2 regions of the Variovorax sp. GW458-11-26-14-LB1 genome follow, and region 1 is predicted to be linked to the other one. Evidence: riboswitches for the same ligand, from Rfam matches in the RefSeq annotation. Region 1 holds a riboswitch; the other holds the start of a gene.
What was found. Region 1 has a riboswitch for cobalamin ahead of AC07YS_RS12660 (TonB-dependent receptor). Riboswitches for the same ligand answer to the same signal wherever they lie in the genome.

Region 1 (3,398 bases):
TCGGGTCGTTCGCGTCGCGCGACAGCAGCTTGGTTTTCTCGATGCGGTAGGCCGCCACGCTCCAGGCGCCGCGCCCCTCGGCCAGCTGGCGCTTGTAGCCCACCTCGACCTGCTTGCCGACGCTGAGCTCGAACGGCACCTGCGTGGTCGAGGTGCTGATGAGCCCGGTAAGCGGATCGGCCGCGCGCGCCACCTGCGCATAGAACGACTGCGCGGCATCGGGCGCGTAGACCACGCCGAGGCGGCCCGTGGCGTACTCGAAGGTCTTGTCCAGGCGCGGGGCGCGGTTCTGCGGGTCGGTGCGCACGATCTTCGCGTGGTCCCAGCGCAGGCTGCCGACCACCGACCAGTGTTCGTTGAAGGCCAGCTTGTCTTCGGCGAAGAAGGCGTAGGTGCGGGTCTTGGTCTTGTAGCGCGGCAGGTAGGGCGTGGGCGAAGCGTAGTAGCCGGGGTTGAAGACGAAGGCATCGACCACCGAGCGCCCGCCGTAGGGCGTGTCGCTCGAATTCAGGAAGTCGATGCGATTGGCGTCGAAGCCCACCAGCACCTGGTTCTTCAGGCCGAACAGCGCGTGCTTGAAGGTGGCGTCGGTGCGGTTGCCGATCTGCTCCTGGTCGTGGCCGATCTCCAGGTAGTCGCCACGCGTCACGCGGTTCGTGGTGGCGCTGTAGGTGTAGGTTTCGCTGTCGCGCCAGTGGCGTTTGCTGTCCAGGCGATAGAGCTGGTTGCGCACGGTGACGGCGTCGTTGGGCGTCCACTGCGCATCGAGGCGGGTCCAGCGGTCGCGGTACTTGACCTCGGCGTCGTCGAGGTTGTAGTTCTGTTCGCGGTTCAGGCTGCTCAGGCGGCCGTTGACGAGCGGCACGCCGAAGTAGCGCTGCGGCGTCTGGCGACCCTCGTCGTGCGAGAGCGTGAACTGCAGCTGCGGCGACACGTCGAGCCGCACCGCGCCGCCCACCGCGAGGCTCTCGGCCTCGCCGCGCAACATGAAGCCGTCGGTTTTTCGGTGGCTGATGTCGAAGCGGTACGAGAGCATGTCGTTGATCGCCCCGCCGCTGCCGAAGGCGACCTGGCGCGTGGCGTCGGAGCCGACGCTCACGAGCGCCTCGTTGCGGATCGGGCCGCGCGTGGGCTTCTTGGGCACCACGTTGATCGCGCCGCCGATGGCGCCTTCGCCGAACATCACCGAGGCGGCGCCGCGCAGCACCTCGATGCGGTCGGTCGACCAGGTGTCAAACGGGAAGGTGACGGTGCCCGCGCCCACGTACAGGCGCGTGCCGTCGTACAGCTGCATCACCGAGCCGTGGCTGTTGAAGCCGCGCGCCGACAGCGCCGAGCCGCCGTTGCCCGGCGCGGGCGAGCCCGTGATGCCGGTGGCGCGGCTCGCGGCCTCGACCACCGACACGTCGCCGCGCGCGCGGATCGTGTCGCCGGTGAGCACCTCGATGCTGGCCGGCGTTTCGAGCGGCGTGAGGCCCAGGCGGCTGCCGGTCTGCGTGGGTTCGTCCAGGGCCAGCGGCGTGTGGCGGCTGGCTTCGACCTGCACGGGCGTGAGGCTGGGGCGACCGGTTGTGTCGCCCGATTGGGCCAGGGCGGGCCCGCAAGCGAGGCCAAGCCCCAGCGAAAGACCTGAAAGACCCGAAAGGCGCGCCCGTTGCAGGGGCGGGCCCGAGCGATCGCGCGGTGGCGATGCAATGCGATTCATCCGACTTCTCCTCCAGCCCGCGTCCCCGCAGGCTCCTGACCGATCGCGGACGCCAAGGGAGAAGAGACGAGGGGCGGTGCCGTTTCGCGCGAGGGAAAAGCGGCAAGCCCGGACACGCACTCCCGCAGCATCCGAAGGCGGTTGCGAAGGCCGGTATCCGGGCTCGCGGAGTGCGTCGGGTGCAATGCATGCACCTCGGCGCCGAAGCCCTCGCCTTCCCACGCCGAAGCGCAGTGGCTGCCCCAGCGAAAGATCGCCGGGGCCTGAGGGTGTCGATGTCCGCTGACCGTTGCGGGGGCAGCGCAGGAATGGAAGGGTCGTTCGAAAAAACGACGCCTCGCACCTGCTTCCCGTTTAACCCCGCCGCCAATCCTGTGACTGGTCGTGCAGGGCACCTTCGAACCGTGGGGTGTTGGACGACACCGGTGTGAACCAATGTTTCCAACCGCCGGGATTATAGGGAGCGCCCTGCGGCGGCGCCCCTGCGGGCCCCGTCAGACGGGCTTGCCGTCGGGCCCGAACAGCCGCCGCAGCACCGCCACGCCGGCCACCAGTGCATTCGAATACGTGGCGTAGGGCTCGTGGGCGGCTTCGAGCGGCACGTACACATGGGTGGAGTCGCCGGGCGAGCCGTCCACGGCCTCCATCAGCACCCAGTAGAACTCCCCTTCTTCCAGTTCGTGGACGGTGAGTGCGATGTCTCTCGGCGAAGGCATGACGGTCAGAGAAATGAAACAGGGAATGAACCCGCCTTTGAACGGGCAAGGGGCCGGCGCGGTTGTCAGTACTAGGGCTTCTCCTACAGTGCATGGACGCCGCGCGGCCTAATGTTAGGGGTGGGGAGTTGCATCAGAACAAGGAGTCAGCATGAAACATTTCACGCTTGAACCCAACATGCGCGCCGCCTTCGGTGGCGCGTTCTACCCGACCGGTTACTCCCTGGTGATGTTTCCGAGCGTCGAAGACGCCAGCCGCATCGGCCACGGGCTGATCGCGAAAGGCATCGTGAGCGGCGACGAGGTCTACCTGATACCGGCCGAAACCGTCCTGGCGGAAATCGCGCCGACCGTGCATGCCTCGCACAGTCCCCTGCCCTCCGCCGGCACCGACGGCGACACGGTGCGCGCCTTCATCCAGCTGGCCCACGAAGGCCACACGGGCCTGCTGATCCGCACCAAGGACGGCGCCATCGCCGAGCGCGTGATGGAACTGGTGCGTACCGTGCCCTACTCGATCGCCGAGCGCTATCGCACGCTGGTGATCGAGGACCTTTGAGTTCTCAGGCCGGCACCGCCATCGCGGCGGCGCGCTGCACCACATCGCGGGCCATGGCCTGGGCAAGTTCCTGTTCGCCCAGGAACACCTTCGCGTCGGTTTCGGCGGCCAGCAGGCGGGCTTCCTGCTCGTTGTGGCTGCGCACCACGGTCTGGATGGTGGGGTTCAGCGTGCGCGCGGTTTCGATCATCTGGCGCACGTTCATGGCGTCGGGCGTGGCCACCACGAGCACGCGGGCGCGCGCCACGTGCGCCTGGATCAGCACCGCCGGGTCGGCCGCATCGCCCCACACGGCCGGGATGCCGGCCTCGCGCAGCTTCTCGACCAGCTCGCGGTTCTGCTCGGCCACCACGTAGGGGATGTCGTTGGTCTCCAATTCGGCGGCAATGCGCCGGCCCACCCGGCCGTAGCCGACCAG
Region 2 (3,398 bases), on a different contig from region 1:
TCGTCGTAGCGCTTGCCCGAGCTCTGGAGCTCGGCGCCCAGCGTCCAGCCGGCGATACGCCAGTCGGCGCCCAGCGTGCCGTGGGCCCGTGCGCGGCGTGCCAGCAGGTGGTCGGTGGCGAGGTCGCGCGGGTCCTGGTAGTCGAGCGAGGCGCGCAGCGTGACGTCGCCGATGCGGTGGCCGCCCGTGAGCGTCACGCCCTGGTAGCGTGCGCGCGCCGTGCTGGCATAGCAGCCGAACGACGACTGGCAGCCCTTGGCGCTGCCGTCGAACACGATCAGGTTCTGCACGCGGTTGCGGTACAGCACGATGCCGGCCTGCGTGGCGCCGGCCGTGTACTGCAGGCCCAGCTCGACGTTGCGGCTCGATTCGGGCTGCAGGCTCGCCAGGCCGTACTCGCTGAAGCGCTGGTACAGCGTGGGCGCGCGGAACGCGGTGCCGGCCGACACGGTGGCGCGCAGGCTCGGCGTGATCGCGTAGCCGTAGGCGGCGCTGCCGGTGGTCTTGCCGCCGAACTCGCTGTCGTCGTCATGGCGCGCATGCAGCTGCAGCGAATGCGGGCCCTTCACATAGCCGTAGCCGAGTGCGGCGGCGTTCTGCGAGCGGTCGCGCGAGAACAGCTTGGCCGAGGTGGTCGGCGCGTTCTCGAGCGCGTCTTCGCGGCGCTCGAGCGTGGCGGTCACCAGGTGCGCGCCGAAGCGGAATTCGTTCTGGAACAGGTAGCCGCGCAGGCGGGTTTCGGTGCGGTAGAACGAGGGCTGGGTCTTGTAGACGGTCTGCGAATCGGTCACCTGCAGGCGGGTGCTGTAGATGTCGTTCCACTTGGCCGACCAGGTCAGGCCGGCGGTGCGCAGTTCGTTGGTCGACACGTCGTTGCGGAAGGTGATCGGCGGCTTGGTGCGAAAGCTCACCGACGGGTCGTAGGCCGCTTCGGTGTTGCTGGTGAGCAAGGTGGCGTCGATGCGCTGGTCGGGCGTGATCTGGAAACCCAGCTTCAGGTTGCCCGAGGTGCTGCGGTAGCCGTCGCGGTCGGGGTTGGTGAAGCCGTCCTTCGAGGGCGTGCGCTTGGCGATCGGCTGGATGTTGAAGCCCTTGCTTTCCTCATGCGCGACACCGAACGAGTAGTCGAGCAGGCCCGACTTGCCGCTCACGCCGCCTTCGATCTTGCGCAGGCCGTGGCTGCCGAAGCCGATGCCGGCGTAGGGCGACACGCCCTCCTCGCCGCGCTTGGTGAAGAGCTGGATCACGCCGCCCACGGCGTCCGAGCCGTACACGGCGGCGGCCGGGCCGCGCAGCACTTCGATGCGGTCGATCTGCGCGAGCGGAATGCCTTCCCAACCGGCGCCGCCGGTCGATTGCGAATCGATGCGCACGCCATCGAGGTAGACCGCGGTGAAGCGCGATTCGGCGCCGCGGATGAACACGCTGGTGGCGTTGCCCACGCCGCCGCTGCGCGAGATCTCCATGCCGGGCAGGCGCGCCAGCACGTCGGCCACGCCGGTGGCGCCGCTGCGCTCGATGGTCTTGCGGTCGACGATGGAGACATCGCCCACCAGGTCCGACAGCGCCTGCGGCGTGCGGTTGGCGGTGACGACGGTCTCGTCGAGCGTGGCAGGTGCTGCTGCAGCAGCTGCGGCTTGCGCCTGCGCGGCCAGCGGCAGCAGGGCCAGGCCGCCGAAGGCCGAAGCCAGGGCGAGCGTCAGCGGCAGGCACGCGGGACGGTTGCGGCGCGCGCTGGCGCGGCCGCTGGAGAGGGAAACACAGGAAATCATGGGGTGAACCGAACGAACTTCTATGCCCTGGCCGGCTTCCCCGCCGGCGCCATGGGCGTCATGGCTGCCGATGCGGCAGCCGCCTTGTTGGCCGGTATCCGGGCTGGCAGATCGACCCTTTGCCGCCTTCCCAGGCACCTGTTTCAGGGCGCCCAGTGGCTGGATGGAAAGGGGTGACGCGTTGCGGCGTCGTCTGCTTGACCGTTGCGGGGGCAGCGCAGGCGGCTTCGGCCCCGGGGGGCGTCCACTCCTGCTTCCCGTTGAACTGCGCCGTGCGAACCACGCCGCGAGCACCAACGGGCGAGATTTTAGGGTGAATCGGCATTCAGACGGGGCCGCGAAGGACGAATACCGGGTGCAGTGCAAGGCGCGGTGAGCGCCGCGTAGCTTGGCTACGCAAGCGAAGCGCAACGCCGCAATGCGCCCGGTATTCGTCCTTCCCTTCGGGTTGGCCCGCCTTGCACCCGCCTGCTTTGTCGGCCGGCTTGACCAGAGATGACTCTGGCCTGCGCCGCCCTCCGCGCATCCGGGTGCAAGGCGGGCCAACGCGGCCCCGTCTGAATGCCGATTCACCCTAGCCCACGGGGCGCACACGCCACACCGGGTTTGATCGCAGGCGGCGCAGGCCCCAGAATCTCGGCCACGTCCGGTGCGCGCCCCGCGCGGTGCGCCGGATGTTCCGAATTCCCGGGAAACTACAATCGCCAACCATGCCCGCCTCCAGCCCCATCGACCAGATCGCCGAGCGTGTGGAACGCCTGCTCGTGCGTCACGAAGAGGTGCAGCGCACCAACGCGCTGCTGCAGGAACAGGTCGATGCGCTCACGCGTGAACGCGACGGCCTGAAGTCGCGGCTCGCCGCGGCCCGCACCCGCCTCGATGCCCTGCTCGAACGGCTGCCGGCCGAACCCCCTTCCGAAGATTCCCATCACGCATGAAGCAGATTGAAGTACAGATCATGGGCCAGAGCTATTTGCTCGGCTGTCCCGACGGCGGCGAAGCGCAACTGCGCGAGGCCGTCGACCGCGTGGACGCGGCCATGTGCAAGATCCGCGACGCGGGCAAGGTGAAGGCACGCGATCGCATCGCCGTGCTCGCCTCGCTGAACCTGGCTTTCGATCTCGCGGCCCAGCAGGCCGCTGCTGCCGCCGCACCGGCCCCTGCCGTTGCCGCAGCCACCGAAGAAACCGCCACCGACACCGACCCGAAGGCCGCCCAGCTCATTCAGAGACTCGATCAGGCCCTGGCGGGCGATGGACATTTGCTCTGAGGGCACGCGGCCCGGCACATCCGGGGCGTAAAATCCGTTTTGTCTGCAGACGTGTCGGGCTTAATATTTCCTTGTTCCAATGCTCTCCGGAGCCGGGCTTGGTACATCGCTTGACGGGCGTGATCATCTCGCGTCAGATGAACCCGAAGTCCTGCTGCCCTCGCCCACCTGAACCCTGGTTCAGGATGCGGGTCCGGCACACCATCTGCAGACACCTTTTCCCGCCACGGCCCCCTGCTTCACCGCACGGGGCCGTTGCTTTTTCAGCCGCTCGTTCTTTCCCCATCCTCCCGTGAACCTCGCTGCCCTGCTCGACCCGCTCCTGATCGCCGAACTCGCCGCGCTCGGCCTGGGCA

Region 2: linked by a shared signal. The riboswitch ahead of AC07YS_RS09955 (TonB-dependent receptor domain-containing protein) and the one ahead of AC07YS_RS12660 (TonB-dependent receptor) in region 1 are both predicted to bind cobalamin.

The regions. Positions count from the first base shown of each region.
Region 1 covers NZ_JBWKYW010000015.1:51,289-54,686, forward strand. Annotated here, with positions in the region: gene AC07YS_RS12660 (TonB-dependent receptor) at 1-1,546, opposite strand, end outside; cobalamin riboswitch at 1,837-2,118, opposite strand; gene AC07YS_RS12665 (hypothetical protein) at 2,200-2,421, opposite strand; gene AC07YS_RS12670 (hypothetical protein) at 2,573-2,980, shown strand; gene AC07YS_RS12675 (cation:proton antiporter domain-containing protein) at 2,985-3,398, opposite strand, start outside.
Region 2 covers NZ_JBWKYW010000010.1:126,587-129,984, reverse strand. Annotated here, with positions in the region: gene AC07YS_RS09955 (TonB-dependent receptor domain-containing protein) at 1-1,772, opposite strand, end outside; cobalamin riboswitch at 1,845-2,084, opposite strand; gene AC07YS_RS09950 (hypothetical protein) at 2,483-2,710, shown strand; gene AC07YS_RS09945 (cell division protein ZapA) at 2,707-3,042, shown strand; gene AC07YS_RS09940 (sulfite exporter TauE/SafE family protein) at 3,335-3,398, shown strand, end outside.